2 linked regions of the Constrictibacter sp. MBR-5 genome follow. The protein of the gene in region 2 binds, or shares a complex with, the protein of the main gene of each other region. Links are inferred from orthologs where the notes say so. Each region holds a gene or a part of one and is shown on either strand. Other genes may lie near its edges.

Evidence for each region.
Region 1: the proteins of ABIE65_RS19790 (region 2) and dnaG are in contact, whole or in part, in a crystal structure (PDB 2R6A), measured with the Geobacillus stearothermophilus proteins. The link is inferred for Constrictibacter sp. MBR-5 from one-to-one orthologs. Residues at the interface, in WP_033016901.1 of Geobacillus stearothermophilus: Ser13, Glu15, Ala16, Gln18, Glu91, Leu92, Asp94, Ala95, Val96, Pro97, Thr98, Ala99, Ala100, Asn101, Tyr104, Tyr105, Ile108; in WP_049624496.1 of Geobacillus stearothermophilus: Lys456, Leu457, Leu458, Pro459, Ala460, Asn463, Ala464, Leu467, Leu535, Leu536, Ile537, Ala538, Gln544, Glu545, Asp548, Tyr549, His552.

Annotation. Positions count from the first base shown.
Region 1 is NZ_JBEPTK010000009.1:25,292-40,449, forward strand. Bases 1-2,996 are described here. They hold dnaG (DNA primase), read right to left. Parts: upstream 2,438-2,996; coding sequence 563-2,437; downstream 1-562. Other genes in these bases: rpoD (RNA polymerase sigma factor RpoD), read right to left, coding at 1-449; ABIE65_RS17815 (GatB/YqeY domain-containing protein), read right to left, coding at 2,528-2,980. Outside these bases: carA (glutamine-hydrolyzing carbamoyl-phosphate synthase small subunit), read left to right, coding at 3,286-4,476; carB (carbamoyl-phosphate synthase large subunit), read left to right, coding at 4,510-7,788; transcription elongation factor GreA, read left to right, coding at 7,896-8,369; ABIE65_RS17835 (carbon-nitrogen hydrolase family protein), read right to left, coding at 8,428-9,276; grxC (glutaredoxin 3), read right to left, coding at 9,273-9,536; ABIE65_RS17845 (double zinc ribbon domain-containing protein), read right to left, coding at 9,622-10,410; ABIE65_RS17850 (rhodanese-like domain-containing protein), read right to left, coding at 10,430-12,013; ABIE65_RS17855 (cysteine dioxygenase family protein), read right to left, coding at 12,010-12,636; ABIE65_RS17860 (MerR family transcriptional regulator), read right to left, coding at 12,734-13,177; ABIE65_RS17865 (integration host factor subunit alpha), read right to left, coding at 13,177-13,485; ABIE65_RS17870 (beta-ketoacyl-ACP synthase III), read right to left, coding at 13,567-14,538; phosphate acyltransferase PlsX, read right to left, coding at 14,538-15,158. UniProt on the Escherichia coli protein: RNA polymerase that catalyzes the synthesis of short RNA molecules used as primers for DNA polymerase during DNA replication.
Region 2 is NZ_JBEPTK010000011.1:50,979-66,111, reverse strand. The notes cover bases 12,163-15,133. They hold ABIE65_RS19790 (replicative DNA helicase), read right to left. Parts: upstream 14,417-15,133; coding sequence 12,908-14,416; downstream 12,163-12,907. Other genes in these bases: ABIE65_RS19785 (class I SAM-dependent methyltransferase), read right to left, coding at 14,558-15,133; alr (alanine racemase), read right to left, coding at 12,163-12,841. Outside these bases: ABIE65_RS19865 (GNAT family N-acetyltransferase), read left to right, coding at 66-596; ABIE65_RS19860 (PAS domain-containing protein), read right to left, coding at 615-1,067; ABIE65_RS19855 (hypothetical protein), read right to left, coding at 1,105-1,500; CopM family metallochaperone, read right to left, coding at 1,523-3,016; ABIE65_RS19845 (group III truncated hemoglobin), read right to left, coding at 3,094-3,489; ABIE65_RS19840 (RrF2 family transcriptional regulator), read left to right, coding at 3,612-4,034; ABIE65_RS19835 (winged helix-turn-helix domain-containing protein), read right to left, coding at 4,048-4,464; ABIE65_RS19830 (MBL fold metallo-hydrolase), read left to right, coding at 4,599-5,582; ABIE65_RS19825 (SDR family NAD(P)-dependent oxidoreductase), read right to left, coding at 5,653-6,378; purF (amidophosphoribosyltransferase), read right to left, coding at 6,375-7,853; ABIE65_RS19815 (CvpA family protein), read right to left, coding at 7,856-8,530; DNA repair protein RadA, read right to left, coding at 8,527-10,032; ABIE65_RS19805 (ABC transporter ATP-binding protein), read right to left, coding at 10,072-10,860; ABIE65_RS19800 (MlaE family ABC transporter permease), read right to left, coding at 10,938-11,711; more of alr, read right to left, coding at 11,708-12,162. UniProt on the Escherichia coli protein: The main replicative DNA helicase, it participates in initiation and elongation during chromosome replication. Travels ahead of the DNA replisome, separating dsDNA into templates for DNA synthesis.

The sequences.
Region 1 (15,158 bases), on a different replicon or contig from region 2:
GCGCAGATCGACCCGATCATCTTGTCGCGGCCGGCCTCGATGCGCTTGGCGATCGCGATCTCGCCTTCGCGGGACAGCAGTTCGACGCTGCCCATCTCGCGCAGGTACATCCGCACCGGATCGTCGGTGCGGCCGATGTCGTCCTCGTCGATATTGCCGCCGCTCGGCTGCTCCTCGGTCGCGCGCTCCGCGGCCGGCTCCTCGGTCTCCTCCGACTCGACGACGTTGATGCCGAGCTCGGAGAGCATCGCCATCGTGTCTTCGATCTGCTCGGAAGATACCTGCTCGGACGGGAGAGCGGCGTTCAGCTCGTCATAGGTGACGTAGCCCCGCTCCTTACCCCGGGCGACCAGGCGCTTGACCGCCGCGCTATCGTCCAGCAGCGGCCCATCCGGCGCGTCTTCCCGGGCGTCCGTCTCTGGCTCAGCCTCGGCCGGTTTCGTCGCCATGCCGTTCCTTCCGTCAGCAATGCAGCCAGACGACACTACCGTCGCCGGCTGGTTCGAGGTTTGCAATTTTCAGGACGGGAGACCGAAGGCCGGCCGCCGCGCCCGCTCCCATTTCAACTCTCGTCCGGCGTCGTCATGCGTGCCCGCTCGTTCGCGACCAAGCCGACGATCCCGTCCAGTTCGTCATCGGACGCGCGATCATCCAACCGGCTGACCCGCGCGTCGAGTTCCTGCAACAAGACCGGTTCGTGCGCACGATCCAACAGATGCATCAAGCCAAGTCGAACCTTCACGCTGTCCGCCCCGACCCGCGCGCAAGCCGCGTGCATGAGAATCTCAGGGCGGAGGATGGTTTCCACCGCTTCACCGAACCCAGCCTGACCTAATTGGGCTCTCAGGGAAGACCCGTCAAGCGCATCGGCGGCCGCAGCGCAGTTTAAGATCGCGGTGCGCAATCCGTCCAACCGATTGTCCGAAAAGCGCATCGTCACCAGGCGCTCGCCGAACTCGTGGATCATGTCCGGATGATTGACCAGGGTGGCGAGCACGGTCTGCTGCACCCGGTGCCGCTGTCCGAGCAGGGCCACGCCGCGCGACACCAGCCCCTCGGGCTGCGGCGTCGGCATCCGGCCGTTCGGCTGCCCGTCGCGGCGCCAGTCCTGCCGGTTGCCCTGCCGTCCCCCCGGCCGGCCATCCTGCCGCCGGCCCTCGGCGCGCGCCTGCCGCGGGGCGAAGAGCTCCGACAGGCGGCCGCGGAAGTCGTTGACGTAATATTCGCGAACGACGGGGTCGCGGACGCTCTCGGCCGCGTCCATCAGGCGCTGGCGCAGCGCGGCCCGGCGCTCGGGCGTGTCGGGCCGCTGGCGGGCGAGTTCGACCTGCCAGACCAGGTCGGCCAGGGGCCGACCGGCGGCCAGCACCGCACGCATCGTCTCGACGCCCGAGGTCCGCACCAGGCTGTCGGGATCCTCGCCCGGCGGCAGGCTGGCGAAGCGGAGAGACAGGCCGGCGCGCAGCAGCGGCATCGCCCGCTCGGCGGCGCGCACGGCGGCCCGCCGCCCCGCCTCGTCGCCGTCCAGACAGAGCACAGGCTCGGGGGCCATCCGCCAAAGCGCCTCGATCTGCTCCTCGGTGACGGCCGTCCCCAGCGGCGCCACGGCGTTGGCGATGCCGGCCTTGTCGAGCGCGATCACGTCCATGTAGCCCTCGACCACGATCACCTCGCCGGCGTCGCCGGCGGCGGCGCGTGCCCGCGCATGGTTGTAGAGGACGCGGCCCTTGTGGAAGACCGGGGTCTCCGGCGAGTTGAGGTATTTCGGCTGCTGGTCGCCCAGCGTGCGGCCGCCGAAGCCGATGACCCGCCCGCGCCGGTCGGTGATCGGGAAGATCACGCGGCCGCGGAAATACTCGTAGTCGCGCCCGTCGTCGGCCTGCTTCAGCAGGCCGGCCTCGCGCATGGCCGCCTCGTCGAAGCCGTCGCGCTTCAGGGCCGCGGCGACGGCGCCGCGCCGGTCGGGGGCGAAGCCCAGGCGATGGCGCAGGATGGTCGCGTCGTCCAGGTCGCGGCCACGCAGATAGTCCAGTCCCGCCCGGCCCTCGGGAAGCCGGAGCTGCTTCTCGAACCAGGCGCAGGCCGCTTCCAGCAGTTCGTGCAGGCCGCGCGCCCGTTCGTGCCGGGCCGCCTCCTCGCGCGACGGCCGCGGCACCTCCATCCCCGCCTCTGCGGCCAGCCGCTCCACCGCCTCGGGAAAGGTCAGGCCTTCGGTGCCCATCAGGAAGCTGATGGCGTCGCCGTGCGCGCCGCAGCCGAAGCAGTGATAGAAGCCCTTCTCGTCACTGACGGTGAAGGACGGGGTCTTTTCGTTGTGGAAGGGACAGAGACCGGTGTGTTCCCGGCCGCGGCGCACGAGGCGCACCCGGCGCCCCACCGTTCCGACGAGCGACACGCGTTCGCGCAGCTCCTCCAGGAAACCCGGTGGAAAGCTCATGCGAACGGGGCTCCTCTGCGCTGTGCGTGACGGCGGCCGAAGCGAAGAGCGGCGGCCGATCGTCGGCGGCCGGCGCTCGATCCATCCTTATTACACCAACTGCTCGCGTGCGAGCGCGCTCGCCTTGCCGAAATCGATCCGCCCGGCATAGCGATTGCGCAGTTCCGCCATGACGCGCCCCATGTCCTTGAGGCCGACGGCGCCCAGGTCGCCGACCACGTCCCGCACCGCCGCGCAGAGTTCGCCTTCGTCGAGCTGGGTCGGCAGGAATCCGCGGATCACCTCGATCTCGCGCGCCTCGCGCTCGACTAGGTCGAGGCGGCCGCCCTGTTCGTAGAGGGCGATCGACTCCTGGCGCTGCCGGATCATCTTCTGCAGGAGGTCGAGGATCTCGTCGTCGCCGATGCCCTCGGAGCGGCCCGTGCCGCGCGCGGCGATGTCGCGGTCCTTGATCGCCGCCAGGATCAGCCGGAGCGTCGAGACGGCGCACGCGTCGCGCCCCCGCATGGCGGCCTTGAGAGCCTCGTTGAGTTGCGTTCGCATCTGCGACCACCGCTGTCAGGAATCCAGGGTCCGGCTTCGGGGCCACAATCGGCAAACAGGTCGGAAAACGCCGGGGTGCCGGCCAACCTCCTGAAATGCCTTTGCATTTCTAGGCTGCCAGTGCCTGTTGACCTGATCGCCGCCGCCGCTTATCTAGCCCCCGCTCAGGGTTCCCCTCGCCAGCCGTCCGGCGGCGACACATATGGGGGAGCGCTGTCGGCCGTCAAGATTACAGACGGGTGTCAGCCACGGCGGCCATCGGGGCGATCGACGCCTGCCCGTCTGCACGGAAGAAAGGTAGCTTCATGCCGGAAAGACTGACGCCGGACAGCCCGACCGCGGCCCGGCCGGGCCGTCCGCGCGGGGCGACTGCCGCGCTCGTTCTGGCCGACGGCACCGTCCTCTGGGGCCGCGGCGTCGGCGCCGCGGGCCGCAGGGTCGGCGAGGTGTGCTTCAACACCTCGATGACCGGCTATCAGGAGATCATCACCGATCCCTCCTATGCGGGCCAGATCATCACCTTCACCTTCCCGCATATCGGCAATGTCGGCACGAACGTCGAGGACGTGGAGACGACCACGCCGTCGGCGCGTGGCGTCGTCCTGCGCATGGATCCCACCGATCCCTCGAACTTCCGCGCGATGCAGCATCTCGACGCGTGGCTGAAGTCGTACGACCTGCCCGGCATCGCCGGGATCGACACCCGCCAGCTGACGCGCCGCATCCGCGATGCGGGCGCGCCGACGGGCGTCCTGGTGCACGCGCCGGACGGCGCCATCGACATCGATGCGGCCCTCGCCGAAGCGCGCGCCTGGCCGGGGCTGGAAGGCATGGATCTCGCCCGGGAGGTGACGACCCGGCAGGCCTATTCCTGGGATCAGACCCCCTGGAAGCTCGGCGAAGGCTACGGCACGGCGGGCGAAGGGTCGCGGCACGTCGTCGCGGTCGACTACGGCGCGAAGCGCAACATCCTGCGCCAGCTCGCCGGCCGCGACTGCAGGCTGACCGTCGTGCCCGCCACGGCGACGGCGGAGGACATCCTGCGCCACAAGCCGGACGGCGTCTTCCTGGCGAACGGCCCGGGCGACCCGGCCGCGACCGGGCAGTATGCGGTCCCCGCGATCCGCAGCGTCATGGACAAGGGCCTGCCGGTCTTCGGCATCTGCCTCGGCCACCAGCTGCTGTCGATGGCGCTCGGCGCCGAGACGCGGAAGATGGAGCTCGGCCATCGCGGCGCGAACCATCCGGTGAAGGACCTGACCACCGGCAAGGTGGAGATCACCAGTCAGAACCACGGCTTCGTCGTCGTGCCGGAAAGCTTGCCGGGCGACGTCGAGACGACGCACGTATCCCTCTTCGACGGCACCATCGAGGGCGTGCGATCCAGGAAGCGGCGCGCCTTTTCGGCGCAGTACCACCCGGAGGCGTCGCCGGGACCGCACGACAGTCACTATCTGTTCGATCGCTTCATCCAGATGATCGACGGTAAAAGCTAACATCCCGACACGACCGCGGCAGTCAGCTCCCCCATGCCAAAACGCACAGACATAAAGTCGATCCTGATCGTGGGAGCCGGCCCGATCGTCATCGGCCAGGCCTGCGAGTTCGACTATTCCGGAACGCAAGCCTGTAAGGCGCTGCGCGAGGAGGGATACAGGATCATCCTGGTCAACTCGAACCCGGCGACGATCATGACCGATCCGAACCTGGCCGACGCGACCTATGTCGAGCCGATCACGCCCGAGATCGTCGCCAAGATCATCGAGCGCGAGCGTCCCGACGCGCTGCTCCCGACGATGGGCGGCCAGACGGCCCTGAACACCGCCCTCGCCCTCGCCGACGACGGGACGCTGGAAAAATACGGCGTCGAGTTGATCGGCGCGCGCCGCGACGCGATCCGCAAGGCCGAAGACCGGCTGCTGTTCCGCGACGCGATGAACGCCATCGGCATCGAGACGCCGAAGAGCGCCGTGGTGAACAGCATGGAGGACGCCTGGCGGGCGCTGGAGGACACCGGCCTGCCGGCGATCATCCGGCCCTCCTTCACGCTGGGCGGCACCGGCGGCGGCATCGCCTACAACCGCGACGAGTACGAACAGATCGTCCGCGGTGGCCTGGAGGCCTCGCCCGTCCGCGAGGTCCTGGTCGAGGAATCCGTCCTCGGCTGGAAGGAGTACGAGATGGAAGTCGTCCGCGACCATGCGGACAACTGCATCATCATCTGCTCGATCGAGAACATCGACCCGATGGGCATCCATACGGGCGATTCGATCACGGTGGCGCCGGCGCTGACGCTGACCGACAAGGAATACCAGATCCTGCGCGACGCCTCGATCGCGTGCCTGCGCGAGATCGGCGTCGACACCGGCGGCTCGAACGTGCAGTTCGCGATCAACCCGGCCGACGGGCGCATGGTCATCATCGAGATGAACCCGCGCGTGTCGCGCTCCTCGGCGCTGGCGTCCAAGGCGACCGGCTTTCCGATCGCCAAGGTCGCGGCCAAGCTCGCCGTCGGCTACACGCTCGACGAGCTCGACAACGACATCACCGGCGTCACGCCGGCGTCGTTCGAGCCGACGATCGACTATGTCGTCACCAAGATCCCGCGCTTCACCTTCGAGAAGTTCCCGGGCACCGAGGCCCTGCTGACGACCTCGATGAAGTCGGTCGGCGAGGCGATGGCGATCGGCCGCTGCTTCGCGGAATCGCTGCAGAAGGCACTGCGGTCGATGGAAACGGGCCTGACCGGCCTGAACGAGGTCGACATCCCGGGCGCCGATCGTGACGCGCCGGGTGGCGTCGACCCGCAGGCGGTCGTGGCGGCGCTGGCGCAGCCCGTGCCCGACCGGATCCTAGTGGTGGCCCAGGCCTATCGACACGGCCTCACGACATCCCAGATCCAGGCGGCCTGCAAGATCGACCCCTGGTTCCTCGAGCAGATCCGCCAGCTGGTCCAGGTCGAGGAGCGGGTGCGCGCCGACGGCCTGCCGGACGATGTCCAGGACATGGCCGGCCTCAAGCGGCAGGGTTTCTCCGACGCCCGTCTGGCCGAGCTGACCGGCCTGACCGAAACGGAGGTCGCCACGCGACGACGGGCGCTGGGCGTGCGGCCGGTCTACAAGCGTATCGACACCTGCGCCGGCGAGTTCGCCTCGCGCACCCCGTACATGTATTCCGCGCACGAGGGCAACGGCTTCAACGCCGCGGCCTGCGAGTCCGACCCGCAGGATCGCCGCAAGATCATGATCCTCGGCGGCGGCCCGAACCGGATCGGCCAGGGCATCGAGTTCGACTATTGCTGCGTGCACGCCGTGATGGCGCTGCGCGAGGCCGGGTTCGAGACCATCATGGTCAACTGCAACCCGGAGACGGTCTCCACCGACTACGACACCGCCGACCGGCTCTATTTCGAGCCGCTGACGGCCGAGGACGTCATCGAGATCGCCCATGTCGAGGCGAGCCGAGGCACGCTGCTCGGCGCCATCGTGCAGTTCGGCGGCCAGACGCCTCTGAAGCTGGCGGCGGCCCTGGAGGCGGCGAACATCCCGATCCTGGGCACCTCCCCCGACGCGATCGACCATGCCGAGGATCGCCAGCGCTTCCAGCAGCTGCTCCACACGCTGAACCTGCGCCAGCCGGAGAACGGTACGGCGACCTCGGTGGAACAGGCCGAGGCGATCGCCGAGCGCATCGGCTACCCGGTTCTGCTGCGGCCGTCCTACGTGCTGGGCGGCCGGGCCATGCAGATCGTCCACGACCGCGCCGGCCTGCTGCGCTACATGCAGACGGCGGTGAAGGTCTCCGGCGCCAACCCGGTCCTGGTCGACTCCTATCTCAGCGACGCCATCGAGGTGGACGTCGACGCGCTGGCGGACGGCACCGACGTCCATGTCGCCGGCATCATGGAGCATATCGAGGAGGCGGGCGTCCATTCGGGCGATTCCGCCTGCACCCTGCCGCCCTACTCGCTGGCGGACACCACCGTCGAGACGATCGCCGAGCAGACCAGGGCGATGGCCCTGGCGCTGAACGTCGTCGGCCTGATGAACGTCCAGTTCGCGGTCAAGCCCGGCGCCGACGGGACGGACGAGATCTACATCCTCGAGGTCAATCCGCGCGCCAGCCGGACGGTCCCCTTCGTCGCCAAGGCGACCGGCGTGCCGATCGCCAAGATCGCCGCCCGCATCATGGCCGGCGAGCGGCTGGGCGGCTTCGGCCTGGAGCGGGCCCGCCTGAAACACATCGCGGTGAAGGAGGCGGTGTTCCCCTTCGCCCGCTTCCCCGGCGTCGACACGCTGCTGGGCCCGGAGATGAAGTCGACCGGCGAGGTCATGGGCATCGACCGCGACTTCGGGCGCGCCTTCGCCAAGTCGCAGCTCGGCTCCGGCACCATCCTGCCGCTCGCCGGCACGGTCTTCGTCTCCGTCCGCGACCGCGACAAGGAGGCGATCCTGGGTCCCTCCCGTCGCCTCGTGGAGATGGGCTTCAGCCTGCTCGCGACCAGCGGCACCGCCCGCGCCCTGGAAGCGGCCGGCCTGCCCGTCGGCCGCATCAACAAGGTGCTGGAAGGCCGCCCGCACATCGTCGACGCGATGAAGAACGGCGAGGTGCAGCTGGTCTTCAACACGACCGACAGCGTCCAGGCGATCACCGACAGCTTCAGCCTCCGGCGCACCGCCCTGGTGAACCGCATCCCCTATTACACCACGGCGTCCGGCGCTCGGGCCGCGGTGGAGGCGATCGCGGCTTTGAAGGCCGGTCAGCTTGAAGTGCTCCCCCTGCAATCGTATTTTATCGGGGGCTTTTGACGGGGGCTTCGCCCTTTCCCGTCGAATAACAGTGGCGGCACGCGCGCGTTGCGGAACTTTATTCCGCGGCGTGTGCCTATGTTGCGTTTTCTCTCTGGAGTCGCGAGATGGAAAAGGTCCCGATGACGCCCGACGGGTATGCCCGGCTGCAGGATGAACTGCGCCGGCTCAAATCCGAAGAGCGCCCGGCCATTATCCGCGCCATCGCCGAGGCGCGCGAGCATGGCGACCTCTCCGAGAACGCCGAGTACCACGCCGCCAAGGAGCGTCAGGCCTTCACCGAGGGCCGCGTGGCGGAACTCGAGGACAAGATCAGCCGTGCCGAGGTCATCGATCCGCGAAAGATGTCCGGCGACAAGATCATGTTCGGCGCCACGGTGAAGATCGTCGACGAGGACACCGACAAGGAACTGACCTACCGGATCGTCGGGCCCGACGAGTCCGACATCTCCAAGGGCCTCGTCTCGATCAGCTCGCCCCTGGCGCGCGCGCTGATCGGCAAGAGCGCCGGCGATCAGGTGGAAGTCGAAGCCCCCGGCGGCTCGCGCTCCTACGAGATCCTGACGATCGTCTACGAATAGACGGCGCCACCAAAACGCCCGCCTGCCGGAAGGGAGGCGGGCGTTTTTGCGTCGGGACCTATTCCGCCGCGCGCGCCCGAACGGGCACCGGGGCGTACGTGCGGTCGTGCTGGAGCGAGGGGATCATGCGGCGCGCCTCGTCAACACGGGCGAGGTCGATGTCGGCGACGATAAAGCCCGGCTCCTCGCCGCCATCGGCCAGGACCTCGCCCCACGGGTCGATGATCACCGAGTGGCCATAGGTCTTGCGCCCGCCCGCATGCTCGCCGCACTGGGCCGCCGCCACGACGAAGCAGCCCGTCTCGATCGCCCGCGCGCGCAGCAGCACGTGCCAGTGCGCCCGGCCCGTCGGCCGCGTGAAGGCCGACGGCACCGTCAGCATCTTGGCGCCGGCATGCGCGAGGTCGCGGTAGAGATAGGGAAAGCGCATGTCGTAGCAGACGGTCATGCCCAGGTCGCACCAGGGCAGCGCCGCCATGACCGCCGCATCGCCCGGCCGGTAGGTGCGCGATTCGCGGTAGGACTCGCCGTCGGCCAGGTCGACGTCGAACATGTGCATCTTGTCGTAGCTGGCGACCACCGCGCCCTGCGGATCGAACAGGACCGACCGGTTCGCCACGCGCTCGGGCTCGACCTTGACCGTCAGGGAGCCGGCGAGCAGCCAGGCGCCCGTCTCGCGCGCCAGGTCGCGGAAGGCCTGCAGGCCGCGGTGGGCCGCCTCCTCCTCCGCCTTGCCGAGCACCGCCGCACGGCGTGATTCGATCATCAGCACGTTCTCGGGCGTGGTGATGAAGTCCGCACCGGCGTCGCGCGCCCGGCGGATGCCGTCCGCGACGATCCGCGTGCCCTCTTCCGGGTCCGGCCCGGTGTTGGTCTGGACGCAGGCCGCCTTGAACGTGGTGCTCATGCCGTGCCTCCGAGGAGCGGATCCAGTTCGCCCTTGCGGTCGAGTGCGTGGATCTCGTCGCACCCGCCCACATGCAGGCCGTCGATGAAGATCTGCGGCACGGTCCGCTTGCCGCCGGCCCGCTCCATCATCTCGCGCCGGCGCAGCGGTTCCGCGTCGACGTCGATTTCCTCGAACGCCGCACCCTTGGATTCCAGCAGCCGCTTCGCCCGGTGGCAATAGGGGCAGTACATGCTGGAATAGATCTCGACCTTGGCCATGCGAAAGCCGCCCTCCTGCTTCGCGTCCGCGGACATGCGGACTCCCGAGGATATAGTCACGCCGCCGCCGCCATCCACCACCCCCCTAGGGCGCGGGGCGGACGACGCGCGCCAGGGTCAGCACGTCGACCGAGGCGGCCCCGGTCCGGCGCAGCACGCGCGCGCAGGCGGAGACCGTGGCACCGGTCGTCAGCACGTCGTCGACCAGCACCACCCGCCGCCCGGCGAGACGCGCACCGCGGCGCGGGTGCGGCCGGAAGGCGCTGCGCACGTTGTCGGCGCGCTGCGTCGGGGTCAGGTGGCCTTGGGACGCCGTCCGCCGCCACCGCACCAGACCGTCGGGCAGGACCTCGATGCCCGTCTCGCGGCCGATCCGCAGCGCGAGCAGCGCGGATTGGTTGAAGCGCCGCGCCAGCAGCCGCGTCCAGTGCAGCGGCACCGGCACGATCAGGTCCGCATCCCGCAGGATCTCGGCACCCACCTGCACCATCCAGCGCGCGAACAGCGGCGCCGTCTGGGTGCGATCGCCATGCTTGAAGGAGAGGATCAGGCCGCGGCTCTCGTCGTCGTAGCGCAGCGCCGCGCGGCACCGGTCGAAGGCCGGCGCCTCGCGCGTGCAGGCGCCGCAGAGCGCCTCGGCGCCCGCATCGTGCTCGAACGGCAGGCCGCAGCAGCGGCACCAGGGCGCTCCGAGGAAGCCGAGCGTGCTCCAGCAGCGGGCACAGACGGTGCCGGCGCTCGCCACGCCGGTGCCGCACCGCATGCAGCGCGGCGGCAGCAGGAAGTCCAGTGCCGCCGCCCCGACCCGCCGAGCGGATGTCCCTGCCGCCGATATCCCGGCGGCCGATGCCCGAACGGAACGCGGCACGAGCATCGGCGCCTCGGCCCGTGGGTCAGGCCGGGACGGCCCGGAAGCGCACCGTGCCCTCGCGCTCGATCTGGCGGACCAACTCGACCTCCCAACTCAGGTATTCGCGCATCGCGTCCTCGATGCCGTCGTCGCGGTCGTAGGGGCGCAGCGCCACGTCGTCCGTCTCGTCGGCCATCCGCTCGCGGCCCTCGGCCAGGGGCAGTCCGGCGAGCCGCCAGGCCGGCGTGCCACCCGCCAGCACCCGTATCGGCCGATCGGTCAGCGCCTTCGCGTCGACCGCCGCGAGACGCGCCAGCGCATCGTCCGACGCCGTCAGCACGACCGTGCCCGCGCCGTCGGCCGCCGCCAGGACCTTGGCCAGCCGCGACCGCACGCCCCACACGGCACCCGGAATGTGCGCCTTGCGATAGGTGCGGCTGTCGGCGAGATCGATCACCACCGCCTTGCCGCCGTCGAGCAGCGCCGCCAGTTCGGCCGGCGCGATCTCGTCGACCGGCTCCACGCCGACGACCTGCGCCGGCTGCGGGCCGCTCACGAGACCGGAGGACGGCAGGCCGCCCGCCAGCACGCGCACCTCCCAGCCGATCTGCACCAGCCAGTGCGCCGTCATGGTCGCACGCACGCCGTTGTCGTCGACCAGGACGAGCCGGGCGTTGCGCACGCCGACATAGCGGTCGGTCGCCTGGACCAGCTGGCCGCCCGGTGCAGAAACCGCTCCGGGCATGTGGCCGGCCGCATATTCCTCGGGGCTGCGTACATCGAGCAGGAAGGTCGTGCGCGTCGGATCGCGCTCCCAGGCCGACAGGCCCGCGGCGTCGATCGTCTCCACGCCGAAGCGTGCCGCGACCGCGGCGGCTGCCTGCTGCGCCTGCGACAGCGTCGCGCCCGACGGTGCCGGAGCGTGGCGGCGATTGCCGCGCTCCAGGTCGAGACCGGCGAGGTGCCAGCCCATGGTGCCGTTGCGCAGCGCCACCACCTTGTTCGGAATGCCGGCATTGATCAGCGACTGGGCGCCGATGATGCTGCGCGTGCGGCCGGCGCAGTTCACCACGACCGTGGTGTCGGGCGTCGCGGCGACCTCGCCGACGCGATAGACCAGTTCGGCGCCGGGGCAGCAGACGCCGGAGGGGATGTTCATCACCTCGTATTCGTCCATCGGCCGGCTGTCGAGGACCACCAGCTTCTCGCCGGAGTCCATCATCGCCTTCAGCTCTTCGGCCGAGACGGAGGGCGTATGGTATTCGTGCTCGACGAATTCGCCGAAGGCCTTGGTCGGCACGTTCATGCCGCTGAAGACCTCGAAGCCGGCGGCGCCCCAACCCGGCACGCCGCCCTCCAGGATTGTCGTGTCGCCCCAGCCGAGCGCGTTCAGACGCGCCGCGGCGCGCTCCGAGAGGCCGTCGCCGTCGTCGCACAGGACGATGCGGACATTGCGGCGCGGCACCAGGTCGGCCAGCTTCAGCTCCAGGCGGCTGAGCGGCAGGTTGACCGCCCACAGCAGGTGGGCGTGGAAGAACCGACCCTCCTCGCGCACATCCAGCAGGGCCAGCTCGGCACCGTCGAGAAGCATCGCATGGAGGGCGGCGGGTGCGACGGTCGCGGTCATGCCGAAACTCCCGCCACACGCGTGATGTAGGGCTGCGCCGGGAACACCTTGTAGGTGCCGGCGGCCATATCGTACTGCACCCGGCCCGGCAGCTGCTCCAGGCTGCGGCCGTACAGGTGGAAGTGCCGCGTCGGCGTGCTGCCGAAATTGTGGATGGAGTGGATGTCGTCCGGCATGTAGGCGATGCTGTCGCCACGGCGGAGCATCTTCGTGCGGACGACCTCCACCTGCCCCCTGCCCTCGACCGAGCCGTCGTCGGTGCGGCGGTAGATGCGATTCTCCTCCTCGCCGCCCATGCCGGCGATGATCGCCCAGGTGGTGTGGTCGTGCGGCGGCGTCTGCTTGCCCGGCATGCCGCAGGACAGGTACAGCGCGAAGCGGCCGTCCGGATCCTCGCTCAGCAGATAGATCACGTTTGGCTTCTCGGCGGTCGGCGACGGGAAGGTCTCCTCGCCGAACAGGTCGGGGCGCTCGGTCAGCGCCTGCACCTTCTCGCGGATTTCCTCCAGGGCCGCGGGCGTGATGCCCTTCGCCGCCTCGATCGCGCGGACGTCGGCGAGCAGCGCCGCCAGTACCGCCTTGCGCTCGCCCGCGATGTCGGGCTTCTGCTGCGCGAGAGCCATGTCTTCGCCTCTTCCTTGGGTCGTGCCGAGGATCTTCCCTCGGGGCCGGACTCTACGTCCGGCACGGCGCGTCCTCAAGCCGGCGGCGAGAGGCGGGTCAACCGGCCTTGTCGTCGAGCAGGCGGCGCAGCGCCTTCAGCTCGGTCAGGATCTCGGAGAGTTCGCCGCGGGGATCGGACGGCACCGCCTCGGCGGCCTCCTCGGCGCCGTCCTCGACGTCGTCCGCGTCGTCGGGACCGCCGCGCGCCGACGGATCGCGGAGCACGCGCTGCGCGCCCTTGATCGTGTAGCCCTCGGCGTGGAGCAGGGTCTTGATGCGCCGCAGGAGCTCGACGTCCTCCGGGCGATAGTAGCGCCGCCCGCCGCCCCGCTTCAGCGGCGAGAGCACGGGGAACTTGGTCTCCCAGAAGCGCAGCACGTGCTGGGGAAGGTCCAGGTCGGTCGCAACCTCGCTGATCGTCCGATAGGCGGCGGGAGACTTGCCGCGCCGACCGTTCGCCGAGAAGAGAGAAGACTGCTCGTCGGTACCGTTGCCACCCATCAGCGAGCTGGCGCCTCCGGACGGTTGATGCGTCCCTTGAGCACGTGCGAGGGACGGAAGACCAGCACGCGGCGCGGCAGGATCGGCACCTCTTCGCCCGTCTTCGGGTTGCGCCCGATGCGCTGCCCCTTCTGGCGCACGCCGAAGCTGCCGAAGGAGGAGATCTTCACCTGCTCGCCGCGCGCGAGCGCATCGCCGACCTCCTGCAAGACGGCCTCGACGAGATCGGCGGAATCGCTTCGCGACAGACCGACTTCCCGATAGATCGACTCCGCCAAGTCCGCGCGGGTGACGGTCTTTCCGGACATGAGCTCCTCACACGCGTAGTGGTTGGAACGCTAGTCCTCATGCGGGGGTGGGGTCAATCGCGCGCTTCGGATTCAGACCGATTACCACCGGACGAGGCCGGCTCCCCAGGTGAAGCCGCCGCCCATCGCCTCCAGCAGCAGCAGGTCGCCGCGCTTGATCCGGCCGTCGCCCACCGCCTCGGCGAGCGCCAGCGGCACGGAGGCGGCCGACGTGTTGGCATGGCGCGCGACGGTCGACACGACCTTGGTGGGCGACACGCCCAGCTTCCGGGCAGTGCCGTCGAGGATGCGCTGGTTCGCCTGGTGCGGCACCAGCCAGTCGATGTCGTCGGCGTCGAGCCCGTTCGCGATCAGCGCCTCGTTCACCACCGCGGCCAGATTGGTCACGGCGTGCTTGAAGACCTCTCGGCCTTCCATGCGCAGATGGCCGACCGACTGGGTCGCCGAGGGACCGCCGTCGACATAGAGCAGGTCGCGGTGCCGGCCGTCGGAATGGAGATGGGTCGACAGGATGCCCCGGTCCGACGAATTGCCGGCACCCTCGGCCGCGCGCAGCACGACGGCGCCAGCGCCGTCGCCGAACAGGACGCAGGTGCCGCGATCGTTCCAGTCGAGGATGCGCGAGAAGGTCTCCGCACCGATGACCAGCGCCGTCCCGGTCTGGCCGGCGCGGATGAAATTGTCGGCGATGGACAGCGCATAGACGAAGCCGGAGCAGACCGCCTGCACGTCGAACGCCGCGCCGTGATACATGCCGAGCCCGGCCTGCACGGTCGTCGCGGTCGAGGGGAAGGTATAGTCCGGCGTCGCCGTGGCGAGGACGATCAGGTCGACCTCGTCGACCGATACGCCGGCGGCCTGAAGGGCCGCCTCGCTCGCCCGGAGCGCCAGGTCAGAGGTCTTCTCGCCCTCGGCGGCGATGCGGCGCTCGCGGATGCCGGTCCGCGCGACGATCCACTCGTCGGACGTGTCCAGCCGCCGGGCGAGTTCCTCATTGGTGACGATGCGCTCCGGCAGGTAGGCGCCGCAGCCCAGGACTTCGGATCGAATCATCAACCGGCCACCGCTGCCTGCGGCCCGGAGCCGCCATAGAGACGCTCCATCTCGGACCGCATCCCCTCCATGAAGCCGTTCCGCTGCATGTCGATGGCGACGCAGACCGCGTTACCGAAGCCGAAATCGTCCGAACCGCCGTGACTCTTCACGACGATTCCGTTCAGGCCCAGGAAGACCGCGCCGTTGTAGCGCCGCGGATCGAGCCGACCGCGGAGCTTGCGCAGGGCGCCGCGCGCCAGGATGTACCCCGCCATCGCCAGAACCGAGCTCTTGAAGCTTTCCTTCAGGAAGCCGGCACAGAGCTGGGCGGTTCCCTCGGCCGTCTTCAGGGCGACGTTGCCCGTGAAGCCGTCCGTGACGACCACGTCGACGGTGCCCGCGGGAATGTCGTTGCCCTCGATGAAGCCCCTGAACTCCATCGGCAGGTCGTCGGCGCGCAGGCGCGCCGCCGCGCCGCGGAGCGTCTCGTTCCCCTTCAGTTCCTCGGCGCCGACGTTCAGCAGGCCGACCGTCGGGCGCTCGATCCCCAGCACGACCTTGGAGAACAGCGCCCCCATCACCGCGAACTGCACGAGGTTCTCGGTGTCGCACTCGACGTTGGCGCCCAGGTCGAGCAT
Region 2 (15,133 bases):
ATCGAGAGCGTCCCGCGCGGCCCGCGGCTGCGCTATACCGTCCACCGGACACGGCGGAGGACGGCATGCAGATCCGCGACGCGGGCGAAGGCGACATCGACGGGATCACGGCGATCTACAACGACGCCGTCGCCAATACCACCGCGATCTGGAACGAGACGGTGGTCGACGCGGCGAACCGCGCGGCGTGGCTCGCCGACCGGCGGTGCCAGGGCTATCCCGTGCTGGTCGCAGTCGACGACGACGGCACCGTGCTGGGCTACGCCTCGTTCGGCGACTGGCGCGCCTTCGACGGCTACCGCCACACGGTGGAGCACTCGGTCTATGTGCGCGGCGACCGGCGCCGGGGCGGGGTCGGCCGGGCGCTGATGGTGGCGCTGATCGCCCGCGCCCGCGCGCTCGGCAAGCACGTGATGGTCGGCGGTATCGAGGCGGGCAACGCCCCGTCGATCCGCCTGCACGAGACGCTGGGCTTCGAGCGCGTCGGGCTGTTGCCCCAGGCCGGCGCGAAGTTCGGCCGCTGGCTCGATCTCGCTTTCCTGCAGCTCATCCTCGACGACCGCACCGACCCGGACGCGCCGCCCGCTGCCGGATGATGCCGCGGGCCCACGCGTTCAGCCGCGGCCGGACGCCTGGCGCCGCAGCGCCTTCACCTCCTCGAAGCGGGCGGTGTTGTCGCGCATGATCGCGGCGATGCCGTCGACCCCGCCGTCCCCGGCGTGCAGCATGGCGATGGTGAACTCCACCGAGAGGCGGCGGCCGTCCTTGTGCAGGGCGGGGACACTCAGGACGTCGCCGGCACCGTAGCGGCTGCGGCCCGTCTCCATCACCGTGGCGTAGCCGCTCCAGTGAACCGCGCGCTGGCGCTCCGGGATGATGATGTCGAGCGACCGGCCGACCGCCTCGGCGGCGGCGAAGCCGAACAGCCGCTCCGCCGCCGCGTTCCAGAAGCGGATGATGCCTTCGCGATCGGAGAAGACGACGGCGTCGGGTCCGTGGAGCAGGGCCTGCGCGAGGCGTGCGGCGTCCGGGGCGGAGAGCGTGTCGGGGGGCGTATCGGTGGGCATGGTTCGGCCTGCCTTGGTCGTTGGGTGGAAGGTTTCCTCATGGTGTCGCGTCGTCTGCCGCGGCCAGGCGCCGGCGCAGCGCCTCCAGGCCGTCGCGCACCGGGGACGGCTGGATGCGCATCAGGGTTTCGTCCAGCAGTGCCGCTCCGCGGCGCTTCGCCTCGGCCGAGAGGCCGTCAATGCGCGGTGCCGTGCCGTGCCGCAGCGCCGCGCACAGGCGTCCCGCGACAACGCCGCCGCCGCTGGCGACGAGGCCCTCGATCCGCGACAGCAGGTCGTCCAGTTCGGCGGCGCCCATATAGCCCAGATATTCCGGTGCCAGTTCGTGCATGAAGCAGGGCGGCGAGCTGAAGCCCTCCGCTTCCTGCCCGTCTTCTCCGCGCCCGTCTTTCCCGCGCTCCTCGCCGGGCCGGTGTGTGCGGTCCTTCGCCATCTTCGTCCTCCCTGCTGCGGGATCAGTCCGATGCGGGCGCGATGCCGCGCTCGCGCAGCCACTCGCGCATGGCGTCGATCTCGCGCCGCTGCTCCTCGATGATGTGCAGCGCCAGCTCCCGGTTCGCGGGGTCGCTGCCATAGCGCAACTGCACCTCCGCCATCTCCACCGCGGCCTGGTGATGCGGGATCATGCCGCGCACGAAGTCGATGTCGGGGTCGCCGGAGGCGGCGGCCTCCGCCATGGCGGCGTGCATCCTGTCCATGATCACGCGGTTTTCCGCCATTGCGCGGTCGGTGGCGCGATCGCCCGGGCGGCGCGCGGCGGGTGCGGCACGGCCGGCATCGACCCCGATGCTGGCCAGGGCCTGCGGGCCGTGCGGGTGCTCGGCGCTGTAGGAGTGGGTCGCCCGCTCCGGCAGTGCGGCGACGGCCACGCCGCCGATTCCGTACAGCGCCATGTGCAGCCCCCAATAGCCGGCGACGAAGACTGCCAGTGCTGCGGCCAGTCCGCCCGGCACGCCGGCGAAGGAGCGGCGCAGCGACGGCAGGACGTGGAGGTCGCGCGTGTGGTCGGCGGCGATGGCGACGATGATCGCCATGATCAGCGCGTGGCCGATCAGGTCGATCCGGCCGAACGGATAGACGGCGGCGTTGAAGATGACGAAGAGCGCCACCGCCGACATCCGGCGCACCAGCGGCGTCCAGAGCAGGCCGAAGCCCATGGTGAACTCCGCCACGCCGGCCATCGGGATGAAGACGTCGCGCGGCATGCCGAAGGTGAGGAACGGCTTCTCCTCGACCAGCGGATAGAACCAGTCCGGGTAGGCGAACTTCTCCAGGCTCGACCACATCAGCGCGATCGCCACGCCCCAGCGCAGCACCTCGAACCGGTGCCGGCGCCATTCAGGCCTGTCCGACGCGGCCAGGACCAGATAGGCGGCGACGGCGACGCCGAGCGCCAGGTAGTCGAGCAGGTGGAAGATGTCGTAGTCGCGCAGCGCGAGCACCCACAGGCCGATGATCCCGACGGCCGACAACGGCATCGTCCGGCGCGAGAACAGGCCCGCGGCGATCAGCAGCTGCAGCCAGGAGACCCACTCCGCCGGGGTCTTCAGGTCGGGGGTCAGGTAGACGCCGCCGACCGCGAAGACGGCGACGAAGAAGGCCGCGATGACCACGCGCAGGAAATCGTCGAGCCGCCGCCAGAGCGGGTCGGTGACCCGGTCCATGCCGGCCAGGATCGCGGTGCCGGCGCCGGTGCGCTCGACGGCGCGCGTCGCCAGGAAGAAGCCGAGGACGAGTGCGAGGGCCAGCCAGAACCAGCTATTGGCCAGCGTGTCTCCGACGGGCGCCGGTGCGGCGCCGACGATGTAGGGCGCGAACCACTTCACGTGCGCGGAAGCTGCAGCCGGCCACAGCAGGGTGGACATCGCGGCGGTCGCCGCGGCGGCGAGCGGAAGGGCGTCGGCGCCCGCGCGCCGGCCGGGATCCGCGTCTGTACGATGCTCGCTCATGGGAACTCTCTGTTACGCCGGCGCCGGTCCCCACCAGGCACGGGAGCGGCAGCGCGGATCGCGGTGTTTTATGGGCTTCAGGGTCGCGCGGGCCTGCGGCCCGGGCGGAAGAACAGGGCGAGCTGCAGGCTTTCGGCGATGCGCTCCGCCCGCGCCTGCAGCAGCGCGGCGGCGGCCGGCGCCATCGTCTCGGCGGTCGCCCCGCGCCATAGCGCCAGCCACCGCTCGAACATCGCCGGGCTCAGGCGCCCGGCATGCCGGGCATGCGCCGTCATCGGGTTGCCGGTGTAGCGCCCGGTGCGGAGCACGACCGACGACCAGAAGGCGGCCAGCTTCTCCAGGTGCGGCGGCCAGTCGTCCACCGCGTCCTCGAAAACGGGGCCGAGCATCGCGTCCGCCCGTACCCGCTCGTAGAACCGGTCCACCAGCCGCTTCAGTCCGGCTTCGTCGATGTCCGTCGCGTCCGCTTCCATGGCGCTCGTCCGATCAAGGTCGACCAATCATGTACAGCTGGTACATATATAGCGGCTCGCCAAAGATGTATAGAAAGAGCATATATCGACGTGGCGGCGCGATGCCGCAGCGGGGACGACGGATGCGGCTGACGCGCTACACCGACTATGCGATGCGGGTGCTGCTCTATCTGGGCGCGAAGCCGGACGCGCTCTGCTCGATCGCCGAGATCGCGCGCGCCTACGGCATCTCGCAGAACCACCTGATGAAGGTCGTGAACGACCTCGGCCGTGCCGGCTACGTGACCAGCGCGCGCGGCCGCTTCGGCGGCGTGCGCCTCGCCCGTCCGGCGGCGGAGATCAACGTGGGCGAGGTGGTGCGCCGCATGGAGGACGATTTCGCCCTGGTGGACTGCGCCACCTGCATCCTCGCCCCCGGCTGCGGCCTCGCCTGCGTGCTGGCCGAGGCGCTGGCCGCCTTCATGGCGGTGCTCGACCGCCACAGCCTCGCCGACCTGCTGGCGAAGCGGGAACTGGCGGACGCCTTCGGACTGCAGCCCGCTTGACGGGCCGGCGACTTCAGCCGCTCCGCTCGGCGGCCGCCCGCAACGCGTTCAGGTGCAGGCCGGCGGCCTGTTCGGCCTTGCTCTCGATGGCACGGTAATGCGCGACCAACTCGCTGCCGAACGGGGTGAGGGCGGCGCCGCCGCCGGCGCGCCCGCCCATCTGCGTCGACACGACCGGCTTGCCGAAACAGCGGTTCAGCTCGTCGACCAGGGCCCAGGCGCGCTTGTAGGACATGTTCATCGACCGCCCCGCGGCGGAGATCGAGCCCAGCGCCCCGATCTGCTCCAGCAGCCTGATCTTTCCGGGACCGATGCGTCCATGGTCGTCGATGTCGACGCGAAGGCTGAGGCTGATCATGGCGATGCCAGTCCGGCGGGCGGTGTGCTGCGGTCGGACGGCAGTGTAGCGCGGCGGGGCGGGCAGGGGCACGGGATTGTCCCTCCGGGAAACGCGTGCCGGTCCGCCTGTCGGAGCGATCGGTCGTCATCGCGATCGTGTCGTACGGGACGCGCCGGGCCTCGATGAATAAGATCGCGGCCGCCCGAACGCCCGACGGACGCGAGATGCCGACATCGAATTCCTACTACAGCGGTCCGGTGTCGGATCATTTCGACGGCGTACGTTTCTTCAATCCGGGCGAGCCCGGCACCGATCGCCGGCTGCGCGACCTGCTGCGCTGGCGGCGGACCGCGCCGGACAATCCCTGGCCGAAGAACGTCCCGGTCCGGCCGACCAAACCGGATGTGCGGGTGGATGGTCTGCGGGTCACGATGGTCGGTCATGCGACGCTGCTGATCCAGGTCGCGGGTCTCAACATCCTCACCGATCCGGTCTGGTCGGATCGCGCCAGTCCGGTCGGCTTCGCCGGGCCGAAGCGCGCGGCGGCTCCCGGCATCGCGCTCGGCGATCTCCCGCCGATCGACGCGATCCTGCTGTCGCACAATCACTACGACCATCTGGACATCGCGACCCTGCGTACCCTCCAAGCCGGGCACGCGCCCCTGATCGTGACGCCGCTCGGCAACGACGCCATCGTCCGTCGCCGCCTGCCCGCAGCGCGGATCGAGGCGCGGGACTGGGGCGGCCGCGTGTCGATCGCTCCCCGGGCGGAGGTGCACGTCGTCCCGGCGAACCACTGGTCGTCGCGGGGTCTGCGGGACCGCCGCATGGCGCTATGGGGCGGCTTCATGCTCCGCGCGGCGACGAAGCTGGTCTATTTCGCCGGCGATACCGGCTACGGCACGGGCAGCATCTTCCGCAGGATGCGGGCCGCGTTCGGGTCGCCCGATCTCGCCCTGCTGCCGATCGGCGCCTACGATCCGCGGTGGTTCATGGCGGCACAGCACGTCGATCCCGACGAGGCGGTCCAGATCCTGTGCGACCTGGATGCGCGCGCGGCGCTCGGCACTCACTGGGGCGTCTTCAAGCTGACCGACGAGGCGCGGGACGACCCCGCCAAGCGTCTGTCATCGGCGCTCCGGGCGCGCGGTATCCACGAGAGCCGCTTTGACGCGATGAGCCCCGGCGACGTCAGGCAGTATTCTTGAGGGTGCCGGCGCAATGGTGGGCCGCCCCTGCCGGTGATCCATCGATGCGGAGGCGGCGCCTCGGCAACGTTCAGCGCACCCACACCACCTCGCCGTGGATCGTGCAGTCGGGGGCGGCGAGGTCGAGCATGGCGTCGGTCAGCGCCTCGGGCGGGCGGAGCGACATCGGGTCTTCGCCGGGGAAGGCGTCGGCGCGCATGCGGGTCCGCACGGCCCCCGGGTCGACCGTGTTGATGCGGAGCGGCGTCTTGACGCTCTCGGCCGCCCAGCAGGAGACGAGGGCCTCCAGCGCGGCCTTGGAGGCGGCGTAGGCGCCCCAGTAGGCCATGCCGCCGCGGGCCGCACCGGAACTGACGAAGATCGCCCGGCCGGCGTCCGAGGCGCGCAGCAGCGGGTCGAAGGCCCGGATCAGGCGGTAGTTGGCGGTGACGTTCACGTCCATCACCTCGTTCCACACCTTCGGCTCCAGGTGCGGCACGGGTGTCAGCACCCCGAGCGCGCCGGCGTTGCCGACCAGGATGTCGAGGCGACGGAAGCGCTCGAAGATCGCGACCGAGAGCTGCTCGATCGTCTCCGGCTTGCGCAGGTCGAGCGGCACGCCCGTGGCGCTGCCGCCGGCCGCGGCGATGCGGTCGTAGACCTCTTCGAGGCCGCCCTGGGTGCGCGCCACCAGATAGACGTGCGCGCCTTCGGCCGCATAGCGTTCGGCGATGGCGGCGCCGATGCCGCGCGACGCGCCCGTGACCAGGGCGACGCGGCCCGCGAGGCGGCCCCCGTTCTTCGTCCCCTCGCTCATCCTGCGACGGCCTCGACGAGATGGATGCCGCGGGCGCGCTCCGCGGCCGCATGGTCGATCAGGCCGATGGGATAGTCCCCCGTGAAGCAGGCATCGCAGAAGCCGGGCCGCACCGGATCGCGGCCGGCGACGCCGAGCGCCCGGTAGAGTCCGTCGATCGAGATGAAGGCGAGGCTGTCGGCGCCGATGATCTTCGCCATCTCCGCCGTGTCGTAGCGCGCCGCCAGCAGCTTCTCGCGGTCCGGCGTGTCGATGCCGTAGAAGCAGGAATGGGTGGTCGGCGGGCTGGAGATGCGCATGTGCACCTCCCTGGCGCCGGCGGCGCGGACCATCTCGACGATCTTCCGCGAGGTGGTGCCGCGCACGATGCTGTCGTCGACGAGGATGACGCGCTTGCCCTCGATGTGCACCCGGTTGGCGTTGTGCTTCAGCTTCACGCCGAGATTGCGGATCGAGTCGGTCGGCTCGATGAAGGTGCGGCCGACATAGTGGTTGCGGATGATGCCGAGTTCGAACGGGATGCCCGCGGCGCCGGCGTAGCCGATCGCCGCCGGCACGCCCGAGTCGGGCACCGGCACGACCACGTCCGCCTCGACGCCGCTCTCGCGCGAGAGTTCGACGCCGATGCGCTTGCGCGCGTCGTAGACGCTGCGGCCCTCGATCACGCTGTCGGGGCGGGCGAAGTAGATGTACTCGAAGACGCAGGGGCGCGGCGGCACCTGGTCGAACGGGCGCAGGCTGCGCAGCCCGTCGCCGTCGACGACCACCATCTCGCCCGGCTCGATGTCCCGCACCAGTTCGGCGCCGATGATGTCGAGGGCACAGGTCTCGGACGTCAGGATCCAGGCGTCGCCGAGCCGGCCGAGGACCAGCGGGCGCACGCCGAAGGGATCGCGCACGCCGATCAGCTTCTTCTGGGTGAGGGCGACCAGAGAATAGGCGCCCTCCACCTTGCGCAGCGCGTCGGTGATGCGGTCGATCACGTTGCCGGCATGGCTGCGCGCGATCAGGTGGACGATGATCTCGGTGTCCGTCGTCGACTGGAACAGCGAGCCCTGGCGGACCAGATCCTTGCGCACCGCGACCGCGTTGGTGAGGTTGCCGTTGTGCGCCACGGCCAGCCCGCCGAACGCGAAGTCGGCATAGAGCGGCTGCACGTTGCGCAGCAGCACGTCGCCGGTCGTGGCGTAGCGGTTGTGGCCGATGGCGGCATAGCCGGGCAGCTTCTTGATCGTCTCCTCGTCGCCGAAATTGTCGGCGACGTGGCCCAGGCCGCGATGCGAGTGGAAGCCGGCGCCGTCGAAGCTGACGACCCCCGCCGCCGCCTGGCCGCGGTGCTGCAGCGCGTGCAGGCCAAGCGCCACGTGCGCCGATGCGTCATCGTGCCCGTAGATCCCGAACACGCCGCACTCCTCGTGCAGCTTGTCGTCGTCGAACGGGTTGGTGGTGGCGACTGCTTCCAAGACGGCGTCCATGGTCACTGGGTCCCCTTGATCAGGCGTTCAAGGTCTCGGCGCTCTTGGTCGGTATAGCCGGGACGGTCCTCGCGCGGGGCCTGTTCCGGTACCGTGGGCTGCGGCGTGTTGAGCCGCCGCAGCAATTGCTCGGTCTCCGCCGCCTCGCGGCTGCGCCGTTCGGCGCGGTTCACGATGGAGCGGCCCTCCATGCCGAAGCCGGCGGGAACGATGGCCTCGATCTCGCCCGCGGCCTCGCGGATCAGCGGTGTCGTCCGCGCCTCCCGCAGCCATGCCGGCTGCTCGTCCCAGGGTATGACCCAGGTCACCACCAGATAGGCGATGGTGACGAGAAGTCCACCGCGGACGAGTCCGAACAGGAAGCCCAGCGACTTGTCGACTGCCCCGTGGGCCGATTCTCCCACCGCCTTGGCGATGCGGCCGCCGATGACGCTGAAGACGATCAGGGCGATGGTGAACAGGCCGAGGGCCGTCGCGACGTTGGCGAACAGCTCGATCGGGATGAACTCGCCGACATAGGGCTGCACCGTCTCGAAGGCGTAGACGGTCACGACGACCGCGCCGACCCAGGAGACGAGGGACAGCACTTCGCGCACGAAGCCGCGCGAATAGGCGACCACCGCCGAGAGCAGGAGCAGGCCGATGACGGCGATGTCGAAGGTGTGGATGTCGCTCACGTCTGTCCCGTGCTGTAGGAGCGGCGGCCTTCGCCCCGTGTATCGCCGGACCGTGTCTCGCCGGGCTGCGTGGAAGAGGCGGGCGCGCCTTCGGGGCGATGCTCCGGCGGCTGCTCGCGGATGATGTCGACCAGTTCCTGAAGGCGCGCCAGTTCGCGCACCTGGATGCCGGGCGTCGCCTGCTCCCGCTTCGGCTTGCCTGCTTTCGCCCCACCAGTGCGGCGCGGCATCAGGGCGCCGGCGAAGCCGAGCTTGGCGGATTCCTTCAGGCGGGCCTCCGGCTGTGCCACGGGACGGATCTCGCCGGACAGGCCGATCTCGCCGAAGGCGACGGTGCCGGCGGGAACGGGCCTGGACAGAGCGGACGAGACCAGGGCGGCGGCGACCGCGAGGTCTGCCGCCGGTTCGGTCACGCGCAGTCCGCCGGCGACGTTCAGGTAGACATCGCGCATGCCGAGTTCCAGCCCGCAGCGCGACTCCAGCACCGCCATCACCATGGCGAGCCGGGAGGAGTCCCAGCCGACCACGGCGCGCCGCGGCGTCGCCAGCGACGACGGCGCCACCAGCGCCTGGATCTCGACCAGCAGCGGGCGCGTGCCCTCCATGCCGGCGAGCACCGACGAACCGCTGACCGGGTTCGCCTCGTCGCGGTCGCCGAGGAACAGCGCCGACGGGTTCGTGACCTCGGCGAGGCCGGCGCCGGTCATCTCGAACACGCCGATCTCGTCGGTGGCGCCGAACCGGTTCTTCACGCCGCGCAGGATGCGGAATTCGTGGCCGCGGTCGCCTTCGAAATAGAGGACCGCGTCGACCATGTGCTCCAGCACGCGCGGCCCGGCGATCGTGCCTTCCTTGGTCACGTGGCCGACGAGCAGCAGCGTGATGCCCAGGCGCTTGGTGAAGCGGATCAGCTCCTGGGCGCTGGCGCGCACCTGGGCGACCGTGCCGGGGGCCGAGTCGAACGTGTCGACGTACATCGTCTGGATCGAATCGATCACCAGCACGTCGGGCGGCGGTCCCGCCTCCAGCGTCGTGACGATGTCGCGCACGTCGGTGGCCGCGGCGAGGTCGATCGGCGCCTTGTCCAGCCCCATGCGGCCGGCGCGCAGGCGCACCTGGTCGACCGCCTCCTCGCCGGAGATGTAGACGCAGCGCGCGCCGCCCATCGCCAGCGACGCCACCGCCTGGAGCAGCAGGGTCGACTTGCCGATGCCGGGGTCGCCGCCGATCAGCACGCAGGAGCCGGGGACGAGGCCGCCGCCGGCCACCCGGTCCAGTTCGCCGATGCCTGTGGAACGGCGCGGCGGCGGCTCCGCCGCGCCATGCAGCGCCACCAGCTCGATGCGCCGGCCGGAGCCCTTGCCGAGGCCGCGCGGTGCCGCCTCGCGCGGCGTCTCCTCGACGATGCTGTTCCACTGGCCGCAGGCTTCGCATCGACCCGCCCACTTTCCGTAGACGGAGCCGCAGCTCTGACAGACGTAGCGGGCTGCGGCGCGCGCCATCAGTGCGGTCGCCCCCTCGTGGCCGGTTCGGTCCACGGCCTAGTCACGCCGCACCTGCATCTGGATGGGGCCTTCGGCGCGGCCGTGGATGAACTGGTCGACATAGGGGTCGCCGCTGGCGTCGATGTCGGCGACCGGGCCGGCCCAGACGATGCGGCCCTGGTGCAGCATGGCGATGCGATGCGCGATCTTGCGGGCGCTGGCCATGTCGTGGGTGATCGACAGCGCCGTGGCGCCCAGCTCGTGCACGCAGGCGACGATCAGGTCGTTGATGACGTCGCTCATGATCGGGTCGAGGCCGGTCGTCGGCTCGTCGAAGAAGATGATCTCCGGCCGGGTCGCGATGGCGCGGGCCAGCGACACGCGCTTCTGCATGCCGCCGGACAGTTCGGCGGGCGACAGGTCGGCGACCTCCGGTCCCAGGCCGACCGCGGCGAGATTCTCGATCGCCGCCTCGCGCGCCTGGCGGCGCGGCATCCGCTTGGCCTGGATCAGGCCGAAGGCGACGTTCTCCCAGACCGGCAGGCTGTCGAACAGGGCGCCGCCCTGGAACAGCATGCCGAACTTGGCGGCGATGGCCTCGCGGTCGCGGTGGCGCATGCCGACGACCTCGACGCCGTCGATCTTGATGCTGCCCCGGTCGGGCGTGAGGATGCCCAGGATGCACTTCAGCAGCACCGACTTGCCGGTACCTGAGCCGCCGATCACGACGACGGACTCGCCATCGGCGACGTCCAGGTCGACGCCGCGCAGCACCTGTTTCGCGCCGAACGCCTTGTGGAGGTCGCGCACGGCGATCTTCGGCGTTCCGCCCTGCGCGACGGGCATCGACGACATGATCGCGTCGTCCGGATCGTCCTGGGGGGGCGCAGGGGTGCGGCTGTTGGGGGCCGAGGGCGCGTCGGTCATCGGGCGAAGAACAGTTCGGTGATGATGTAGTTGGTCACCAGGATCAGGATCGCCGCCGAGACGACCGCGTTGGTCGTCGCGACGCCGACGCCCTGGGCGCCGCCGCGCGAATTGTAGCCGTGGTAGCAGCCCATCAGGGTGACGATGAAGCCGAAGGCCGCCGCCTTCACCAGCCCGGAGAAGACGTCGTTGAACTCGACGAATTCCAGCGTCTGGCGGACGTAGTTGTCCGGGTTGAAGCCCAGCTTGTAGACCGACACCAGATAGCCGCCGAGTACGCCGATGATGTCGCCGACGAACACCAGCACCGGCAGCATCGTGATGCCCGCCAGGATGCGCGGCGCCACCAGATACTTCATCGGGTTGGTGGAGAGGGTCGTGAGCGCGTCGATCTGCTCGGTCACCCGCATGGTGCCGATCTCAGCCGCCATCGAGGCGCCGATGCGGCCGGCGACCATCAGCCCCGCCAGCACCGGTGCCAACTCGCGGGTCATCGACAGGACGACGACGTTGGCGACGGCGCTCTCGGCCGAGAAGCGGGCGAAGCCGGTATAGCTCTGCAGCGCCAGCACCATGCCGCTGAACAGCGTCGTCAGCGCCACGACAGGCAGGGAGTAATAGCCGATGTCGACCAGCTGCCGCAGGATCAGGCGCGGGTACCAGGGCGGCCGGACGATGTGGCTGACGGCGTTCAGCGCGAACAGCGAGAGCCGCCCCGCCGCCTCCAGGAATGCCAGGAAGACGCTGCCGATCTGGGCGACGACGTTCATGCGCTCGGGGCCCCGCCGGTTCCGGTGTAGGTGCGGGCATAGCGGGCGCCCAGCGACGTGAGGATCTCGTATCCGATCGTGCCGGTGTCCGCCGCGACGGCGTCGATGTCGCGGTCCGGCCCGATCAGGGTCACCATGTCGCCCGGCGCCGCACCGCCCGGCACCTTCGTCACGTCGATCACGATCAGGTCCATGGATACGCGTCCCACCAGCGGTGCCGGGGTTCCGGAGACGTGGGCGACACCGCGCCCGCCGATCGAACGCAGCCAGCCGTCGGCGTAGCCCACGGCGACCGTGGCGAGCCGGCTGCCCGGTTCGACCGTGGCGGTCGCCCCGTAACCGACGCTCTCGCGCCTGTCAATGTCGCGGACCTGCAGGATGCGCCCATCGAGCCGCACGACGGGCCGCATCGGGTTCGGCAGGCCGGGCGTCGGGTTGCCGCCATAGAGGGCGTAGCCCGGCCGGCCCAGGTCGAAATGCCAGTCCGCGCCCAGGAATATGCCGGACGAGTTGGCGAAGGTGACCGGCGCGCCGGCGAAGGGTGCCGGCAGGCGCGGCAAAGCGGCGCGCATGCGGCGCAGCTGCTCCGCGTTCTGCGGATGCTCCGGTTCGTCGGCACAGGCGAGGTGGCTCATCACCCAGGCCGGCGCGATGCCGTTCAGGGCGGCGGGATGCGCCGCCAGGGCATCGACCTCGGCCGGCGACAGGCCCAGTCGGCACATACCGGTGTCGAGCTGCAGGATCGCCCGGGGCAGGTCCGCGCCGGCGCCGCCGCGGTTCTCCCGCGTGAAGGCGCCCCAGGCGTCGATGTCGTGCCCGCTGTTCAGCACCGGCATCAGGCGGTGGCGCGCATAGACCGCCTCGCAGGGGTGAACCGGTGCCGCGAGCACGCCGATCGCCGCCTGCGGCAGCAGGACCCGCAGCGCGATCGCCTCCTCCAGCTGCGCCACGAAGAAAGTGTCGCAGCCGGCCGCCGCCAGCGCCGGCGCCACGCGCATCATGCCCAGCCCATAGGCGTCGGCCTTGACCACCGCAGCGCAGGCGGCGGTCCCCATGCGGGCGCGCAGCAGCCGCCAGTTGGCGCCGATGGCGTCGAGGTCGATGGTGAGGACGGCGCCGGGACAGGTCACGGACGCGGTACCCGCAACCACGGCACGGAAGGGGCATGCGGGCGGGACGCCCGCGCTCCGAGGGCGTCAGAAGGGGACATCGCCGCCCATGCCCGTCGGTGCGAGGTTGCCGAAGCGGGTGAGCTCGGCTTCGAACAGCAGGCGCACCTTGTCGGTCGGGCCGTGACGCTGCTTGGCGACGATGACCTCCGCCATGTTGTGCACCTTGTCCATCTCGGCCTGCCACTCGGCGTGTTCGGCGGTGCCCTCGGCAGGCTCCTTGCGGCCCAGATAATACTCCTCGCGATAGACGAACATCACGACGTCGGCATCCTGCTCGATCGAGCCCGATTCGCGCAGGTCGGAGAGCTGCGGCCGCTTGTCCTCGCGCTGCTCGACGGCGCGGCTCAGCTGCGAGAGGGCCAGCACGGGCACGTCCAGTTCCTTGGCCAGGCCCTTCAGGCCGCGGGTGATCTCGGAGATTTCCTGCACCCGGTTCTCCGGCCGGCCGTTCGGCGAGCCGCGCATCAGCTGGATATAGTCGACGACGATCATGTCGAGCCGCCCTTGCGTGCGCAGCAGCCGCCGGCACCGGGTGCGCAGCGCCGACACCGACAGGGCCGGCGTGTCGTCGATGAAGATGCGCGACTTGGAGATTTCCTGCGAGGCGACGAAGACCTTCTGGAACTCGTCGTTGGTGATGGCGCCGCGCCGCACCCGGTCCGAGGACACGCCGGAATGCTCGGCGAGGATACGCAGGACGAGCTGCTCGGCCGACATTTCCAGCGAGAAGAGCGCCACGACGTGGCCGTCGACCCGCGTCCGCGTGCCGTTCTCGGCCAGTTCCTCGAACGAGGCGCGGGCCGCGTTGAAGGCGATGTTGGTGGCCAGCGCCGTCTTGCCCATGCCCGGCCGGCCGGCGAGGATCAGCAGGTCGGAGCGCTGCAGGCCGCCCAGCAGCTTGTCGAGCCCCTCCAGGCCGGTCGTCACGCCGGTCAGCATGCCCTCGCGGCGGAAGGCCGACTCGGCCATCTGCAGCGCCTTGACCAGCGTCCGATCGAAGGCTTGGAAGCCGCCCTCGATCTGGCCGGTCGAGGCCAGTTCGAACAGGCGGTGCTCCGCCTTCTCGATCTGCTGGACGGCGTTGATGTCCAGGTCGGCGCCGTAGGCCTCGTTGACCACGTCCTCGCCCAGTTCGATCAGGCTGCGGCGCAGGTGCAGGTCGTACAGCGTGCGGCCGTAGTCCTCGGCGTCGATGATGTTGAAGGCGCTGGCCGCCATCTCGGCCAGGTACCGCGCGCCGCCGACATCGGCCAGGTCGGCGTCGTTCTCGAAATAGCGCCGCAGGGTGGCCGGCGTCGCCTGCTGGCCGCGTTCGATCAGCTTGCCGCAGGCCTCGAAGATGCGGCCGTGCACGCCGTCGGCGAAATGCTCCGGCAGCAGGAATTCCGACACCTTCTCGTAGGCGCGGTTGTTGACCAGGATCGCGCCCAGCAGCGCGATCTCGATCTCGATGTTGGCGGGCGGCGAGCGGTAGGACGGCTCGCCGCCGCTCCGCTCGGTGAGGGAGGTGACGGTGGCGGGGCTGCTGTTCATCGCCGGACCTTACAGCAAACGCGGCGTCTGCGGTGGGGCGCGGTGGCCCCGACCTGTGACGGGGTTATCCCCAGGTCGGGACAACCGCCCCTGCGCCTTGCGGGCGGCGGGGGAAGCCTGTGGACAAACCTGTGCCCGCCTCTACGCCGCCATCCGCTCGCGCTCCCGGTCGACCATGTAGTCGCGGGTCAGCGGCACGGCGTTCAGCTTCTTCGAGAGCTGCAGCTGAAAGACCATCTGGCGCCAGTAGAGGAACGAGGATTCGCAGGCGAGCAGGTAGAATTCCCACATGCGCACGAAGCGCTCGTCGTAGAGGCGCAGGATCTCCTCGCGATTCTGGTCGAAGCGGCGCTTCCACTCGGCCAGGGTCTTGGCGTAGTGCAGCCGCAGGATCTCCATGTCGGTCACCCACAGGCCGGTGCGCTCGACGGCGGCGAGGGTTTCCGACAAGGCGGGGCTGTAGCCGCCGGGGAAGATGTACTTGCGGATCCAGGCGTTCGTGCTGCCCGGCGGCTCCATGCGGCCGATCGAGTGGAGCAGGGCGACGCCGTCGTCGGCCAGCAGCTCCTTCACCTTGGCGAAGAACTGCCGGTGGTGGAGCGCGCCGACATGCTCGAACATGCCGACCGAGACGATGCGGTCGTAGCGCTCGGTCTCCTCGCGATAGTCGCGCAGGTGGAAGCGCACGCGGTGCGACAGCCCGGCCTCCTCGGCGCG